DNA from 2 places in the Agromyces neolithicus genome. Region 1 is predicted to be linked to the other one. Evidence: predicted binding sites of a transcription regulator. Region 1 holds the regulator's gene; the other holds the start of a gene.
The links. Region 1 encodes LexA, which represses DNA repair genes until DNA is damaged. Its sites were predicted from a motif close to TCGAACANNTGTTCGA; they were not measured.
Positions count from the first base shown of each region.

Region 2: a site for LexA is predicted at 1,275-1,290, ahead of ABD164_RS01415 (HNH endonuclease signature motif containing protein). Genes of this name have one in related genera too.

Region 1 is NZ_BAAANJ010000002.1:54,310-57,717, forward strand. It holds gene ABD164_RS03480 (histidinol-phosphate transaminase) at 1-542, opposite strand, end outside; gene ABD164_RS03485 (LysM peptidoglycan-binding domain-containing protein) at 589-984, opposite strand; gene lexA (transcriptional repressor LexA) at 1,217-1,930, shown strand; gene ABD164_RS03495 (alpha/beta fold hydrolase) at 1,979-2,830, opposite strand; gene ABD164_RS03500 (Kelch repeat-containing protein) at 2,827-3,408, opposite strand, start outside.
Region 2 is NZ_BAAANJ010000001.1:295,481-298,888, reverse strand. It holds gene ABD164_RS01415 (HNH endonuclease signature motif containing protein) at 1-1,194, opposite strand, end outside; gene ABD164_RS01410 (response regulator) at 1,381-2,178, opposite strand; gene ABD164_RS01405 (histidine kinase) at 2,175-3,408, opposite strand, start outside.

The sequences.
Region 1 (3,408 bases):
GCGACGGCCCGGATCGTCTCGATCGAGAGCGGGGTACCCGTGGGATTGTTCGGGGCGCAGAGCAGCACGATGTCGGGGTCGTGCTCGCGCACCGCGGCGAGGGCGGTCTCGGGGCTGAGTTCGAACCCCGCGTCGCGGGAGGCGGCGATCCATTCGGTGCCGGAGCCCGCCGCGAGCAGGCTGTACATGGAGTAGGTCGGCGCGAAGCCGAGCGCCGAACGACCCGGCCCCCCGTAGGCCTGCATGACGTGCTGCAGCACCTCATTCGACCCGTTGGCGGCCCAGAGCTGCTCGGAGGTGAGGCCGTGACCGAGGTAGGCGGCAAGTGCCGAGCGGAGCTCGCTGAACTCGCGGTCGGGGTACCGGTTGAGCCGCAGGATGGCCGCGGCGATGCGAGCGACGATGTCGTGCGCCACGTCTTCGGGGATGGGGTGCGTGTTCTCGTTGACGTTGAGCGCGACCGGCACGTGCGCTTGCGGAGCGCCGTACGGCGTGCGCCCACGGAGGTCATCGCGGATGGGGAGGTCGTCGAGACTCGTCACCGATCCATGCTACCGACGAGCACTCGGGCCGATGCCCTGTATGACGTCAGCCGGCGTTCGGCACCGCGAGGCGCTGCCCGGGCTCGATGACCACATCGTCGAGACCGTTGAGCCGCACGATCTCGTCGATCACGACGCGCGGATCGGCGGAGGAATCGAGCGCCACGGCGATCTCCCAGAGGGAGTCGCCCGCGCCGACGGTGACGTACTCGAGCCCCGCGCCGACGGCGGCGCCCTCGACATCGGCGGCAGCCCCACCCGCGGAGAGCACCGCGACGATCGCCCACAGCACGAGAGGGATCGACGCGAGGGTGGTGAACACGACCCGGCCGCGCCGGGTGAGTCGCAGGCGCCCGGGGCGCGTCTCACGGTCTGCCCCTGCTCGGGTGGCCCGCAGGCTTGCCTGAGGGCGGAAGCCGGGATTCACGATCGCTGCGCTCATGTCACACCTCCTGAGTCGAGTCGCATCCGGCCCTCGGCCGGGAGGGCCGGATGCGAATCTCTGTTCCGAACATACATTCGAACGCTCGAAGCCGCAACCCCTCACCGCCGAATGTCTTCGCCACTGGATATGGCGACACACTCGAACGAATGTTTGCCGCTGCCGCCCGGGGCGGATACAGTTTCGAATGTCCGGAAGACAGTCGACCAGACACCACTGACATTGGGTCGCGATGGCGACCTCGACGAAGGGCGAGACCGTGAGCACCGACAACGACGTGCGTGAGACCGGCCGGGCACGACGCCGAAAGACCCTGAGTGCGAAGCAGATCGCCATCCTCGAGGTCGTGCAGCGTTCGGTCGCGAGCCGGGGTTATCCGCCGAGCATGCGCGAGATCGGCGACGCCGTCGGGCTCTCATCACTCTCGAGCGTCACGCACCAGCTCAATCAGCTCGAACTCGCCGGTTACCTCCGGCGCGACCCCAACCGGCCGCGCGCGCTCGAGGTGCTGATCGAACTCCCGGGGCTCGACGATCGTCCCCAAGCCGCCGGCGACCCGGTGCCGGTCGGCGACGCGGCGATGGTCCCCCTCGTCGGCCGTATCGCCGCAGGCGTGCCGATCACCGCCGAACAGCAGATCGACGAGGTCTTCCCGCTCCCCCGGCAGCTCGTCGGCAAGGGCGAGCTGTTCATCTTGAAGGTCGTCGGCGACTCGATGATCGACGCCGCGATCTGCGACGGCGACTGGGTCGTGGTGCGTTCGCAGCGCACGGCCGAGAACGGCGAGATCGTCGCCGCGATGCTCGACGGCGAAGCCACCGTCAAGGTGTTCCGCCAGCGCGACGGCCACACCTGGCTGCTCCCCCGCAACACCGCGTTCGAACCGATCGTGGGCGATCACGCCGAAGTGCTCGGCAAGGTCGTGGCGGTGCTGCGCGCCGTCTGACGCCACCCAGCACGCGGCAGTGGGCTCAGGCCGGTCGGCTCGGTCGGCTCAGGCGGTCACCCGTGCCGGCACGAGGGCACGTGCCACACCCACGGTCGCGGGTGCGACTCCGCGAAGCCACTCCGTGACCGCGCGCATGAACCCCGCGTGATCGTCGCGGAACACGGTGTGACCGGTGCCGGGCACCGTCGTCACCGTCATGCCCTGGCGTCGCATCTGCGCAGCCACCCGATCGGTGATGAGCAGGCTCCTCTCGGCGAGCAGCACAAGGCTCGGCGCGACGAGCCTCGCCGGCGGAACGAGCGGTCGAGTGTCGCTGAAGCCCAGGATCGTACGCTTGTCCCAGTCGCGCAGCGTCGCGAGCTCGATGTCGACGTCGACCGCGCTCCACTTCGGGTTCATGCGCACGAGCGCCGATCGCTTCGGCCGCGGCGCCATCGCGAAGAACGCCTTGTACGCCAAGCCCTTCACGCCCTTCGGGAACGCGAAGGCCGGATCGATGTAGATCGCAGCGCGCGGCGCGAGTCGATCGGCGACCAGGCTCGCGACGAGCCCGCCGAGTGAGTGCCCCATGACCACGTCGGGTGCACCGTCGAGCAGCGGTGCGACCGTTTCGACGACGTCGTCGGCCCATGCTGCCGGTGAGTAGCGCAGTGCGCGGGGGCTACGGCCGTGTCCGCTGAGGTCGACCGCGAGCACACGGAACCCCCCGTGGCCTCGAGTTCGGCGGTCACGCGGTGCCAAGCCCGAGAATCCGACATGATGCCGTGGATGAGGATGGCGGTCCTGGAGCCACTGCCGGATTCGTGAAGTGCGAGGCGCATGACGCGAACCTAGCCTCCCCTGCTGGGCATCGCCCCCGACCGAACTGGATGGACGCTGCGAGCCAGCCGATCTCATCGGCGATCCGGGATCGCCACTTCGCGCATGAGGCCCGTCAGAGCGATCCGGTCGTCGTAGCCTCCGAGCAGGAGCACCGACTGGTCCTCGAGCAGGCTGACCGTCGCGAACGAGGCCGTCGTATCGAGTTCCGCGACCACCCTCGAGGTGCCCGCCGCGACGTCGATGAGCTCGACAGTGTCGCCGCCGGCGCCGACGACCACCCGACCATCGGCGAGCGCGAGCGCGCCGCCCGAGAGCTTGTACCGCGGCTGCGTGAGGTCGGGGCCGGACGAGAAGCCGCCTGCGGCGGGGTCGAAGACCTCGGTCGAGGCATGGAGCCCGCGATCGTCGGCTGTGCCCCCGCCGACGAGCACCCGGCCGTCTGAGAGCGTCACCTGGAAGTGCTTGAACCGGGGAACCGCGAGCGATCCCACCGCAACCCATTCGTCGCGATCAGGTTCGTACACGGCGGCCGCGTCGGTGCCGGTACCGCGATCGACACGGCCACCCGTGACGAGTACGCGACCGTCGGCGAGCGAGGTCGCCTCGAGGGCGTCCGCCGCCCACGGCAAGGGGCGCGCCGCCGCGACCGCACC
Region 2 (3,408 bases), on a different contig from region 1:
CGAGACCCTTCGCTTGGGCAGCTTCTTGTATGCGACGCGGCTGAGGTTCTTGCGGCGGTTGCCGTTCTCGCAGAGGGGGAACAGGTTGTCGGCATCGGTGCGCCCGTTGTCGCGCACCCACTCCTCGAGGTGGTCGACGTCGGAGTCGTAGGCCGAGCGCGAGCATGTGGGATCGATGCACTCCTCGAACCGCATCGCGATCCAGTCGCGTTGCGCCTTCGTGGGCCGATACCGCGTGCGGTCGTATTCGAGGATCTCGCCGGTGAACGGGTCGGTGGCGACGCGCCGGAACGATGGTGCCTTCGCGAACAGGCTCGCGGCCGACACGCGATCGATGGTGCCGTAGCCGGGCAGTTCGACCGGCTGGTCGCTTTTGCCGATCAGGGAGAGCAGCGGAACGAGCAGCACCGGTCGAACCTTCGCGGCGGTCGGAGTGCCGTCGCCCGCGAGCCAGGCGACGGCGAGGTCGGCACGGATCTGATCGCGCGAACGCCAACCGGGCTCACCCGACGGGGTCCGCTTCTGTTCGGCCCGGGCGGTGGCGTTCAGCCGCTCGATGATGCGAACGGCATCGGGCGCGGCAACGAGCGCGTGGATATAGGTCATTCCGTCGTCGGCCGGCTCGACCCATATGCGCCGATCGGCGAAGGCTCGTGCGTGGCGGACCTCGGCGGATTCGTGCAGCAACCGCTGCTTCAGGCGGCGCGCCCGCCCTCGGAACGCCGCGACCGTCGTGTTCGCCGCCGCCTGCGCCAGCTTCTCGTCGAACTCGCGCAGGCCCTCGTCATCGTCGTTCCATGCGAAGACGAGGTCGACCGCTGCACCGACATGATCGACCGTTGCCTGGCCGGCTGCGAATGCGGCATGCAGCGCAGGCAGGCGGTCTTCGAGAACCTGCGCGCTGTGCGCGATCGAGCGCACCTGGTTGGTCGAGAGTCGCAGACGCAGCCCGACGTCGAACGCTGCCGCATCTTCAGCGAACTCCAGTGCGTCGGCCCTGGCCATGCCCTCGGGGCGCAGGTACACATGGGGGTTCGCGCGAGCGAGTCGCATCAGTTCGGCCAACGCGGTCCACTGCCGAGCATGAGCCCGGTTGATCTCGATCTGCGCGGCCTCGACTTCGCGCAATCGATCGAAGATGAGGTCGAGCCCGGTCGCCAACGTCTTGCCCGGCGTGGTCGTGCCCGGCGTCATCGTGGTCGCGAGGTTTCGTGCGGGAATGGGTGCATGACTGTCTCCAGTTCGTTCACTCCGGCACGAGGTACCCACAAGTGTAGCACATATATACGAATGTGAGCGCACTACAGATCAACAACCATAGAAGAAAATCACGAGTATTGCGGGGACCGCAGAGAGAGGCGTGATGGTGCGAGAGGAGGGTCAGCCTTGCGGCCGCACGACTCCGTTCTCGTACGCGTAGACCACCGCGTGCACGCGGTCGCGCAGGCCGAGCTTCATGAGCACCTTCGAGACGTGCGTCTTCACGGTAGCCTCACCGACCCACATGCGCTGCGCGATCTCGGCGTTCGAGATGCCCTCGGCGAGCAGCTCGAGCACCTCGCGCTCGCGGTCGGTGAGCGTGGCGAGTTCCGCCGTCATTTCTGCCGCTTCTTCTGTACCGAAAACAGGAGCTCGGGCCGCCGGGTCGTCTCTGGTTCCTGCTTTCGGCACCGGCTCGGCGTGTCTTCCTGTTTCCGGAACGGTGAGGGGATCCGGGGTCTCGAGATGGCGCTGCGGGCCTGCTCGACCGACCGGCCGGGCGACGGCCTCGATGACGCGGCGGGTGACGTCGGGCGAGAGCAGCGCATCGCCTCGGGCAACGACCTGAACCGCCTCGATGAGCTGCTCGGGGCTCGAGTTCTTCAGCAGGAACCCGCTGGCTCCCGCTTCGAGCGCCGCGAACAGGTAGTCCTCGCGGTTGAAGGTGGTGAGCACCAAGACGGCGGCAGCGGATGTCCCATCGCCGGTGATGCGGCGCGTCGCCTCGAGCCCGTCCATGCCCGGCATCTGCACGTCCATGCACACGACGTCGGGCGCGAACTCCGCGACCGCGGCGATCGCGGCGGTACCGTCGGCGGCCTCGGCGACGACCTCGATCCCCTCCTCCGAGTCGAGAATGGTTCGGAACCCCGCGCGCACGAGGCTCTGGTCGTCGACGACGAGCACGCGAATACTCACCCGCGCACCTCCTCGACCCGCCGCAACGGGAAGCGCGCCCGCACGAGATACCCGCCACGGGCCCGGGGCCCGAGCTCGACCGTGCCGCCGGCCGCGGCCACGCGCTCACGCATTCCGAGCTGCCCGAGGCCCGTGTCCGGGACATCCGCCGCCCCTTGCGCGACCGCGCGCGTGACCGTACCCGTGTTCGTCACCTCGATCTCGAGCGACTCGGCCGACCAGCGCACGCGCACGTCGGCGGTGGCCGCCGCGCCCGCGTGCTTGCGCACGTTCGTGAGCGCCTCCTGCGCGATGCGGTAGGCGCTGAGCCCGACGACCGGCGACACCGGGTGCGGGTCGCCGACGATCGCGAGGGTGGTCGGCAGGCCGCTCGCCATCGATTCGGCGACGAGTTCGTCGATGCGGTCGATGCCACGGGTCGACGTGCTCGTGATCGCGGGCTCGTCGAACTCGGCGAGCCCGAGCCCCAGCCCGAGCCCGGGCGCGACCGCGAACTCGTCGTCGCCGCCGGGGTCGGCTGCGTCTGCCGTGCCGCGCAGCGTGCCGAGCAGCCGATGCAGCTCGTCGACGGCGTCACGCGCGCTCGTCTCGATCGCCGAGAGCGACGCCGTCGCGGCGTCGGGATCCTTCGCGAGCACCCGCCGCGCCGCACCCGCCTGCACCCCGATCACCGAGACGTGGTGGGCGACCACGTCGTGCAGTTCGCGGGCGATGCGCAACCGCTCGATGGCGACGGCCTGCACGCGAGTGCGCTCGCGTTCGGCGGCGAGTTCGGCGGTGCGCTGCTCGAGTTCGGCCCGCGAACGCGCCGAGCGGTAGGCGTTGTCGCCGAAGTACCACGCGCCGCCGAAGTACAGCAGGTTCGTGAGCACGTTGATGAGTCCGTAGGCGACATACGGCGACAACGCGCCTTCGCGCGGCAGGTCGGGCAGGTAGTCCTGCACGGCCGAGTAGTAGATGAGATTCCAGAACAGCCACCCGAACATGCCGAGCACGATCACGCCGCGCACGATCGTCGCGCGCCGCCGACCGCGGCCCCACGCGCCGACGGTGTAGATCGCGATGAAGAGGCAGATATTGCTGAAGAGCGCCTCGCCGGCCATGGTGACCGAGCCGACGATGAAGGCGACGGATGCCGCGACCGCGACGATCTCGGGCTGCAGGCGCCGCGCGGCGAGGGGAAGCGACATGGCCGGCACCCAGATGGCCGACGCCCACCACGGCGCGTCT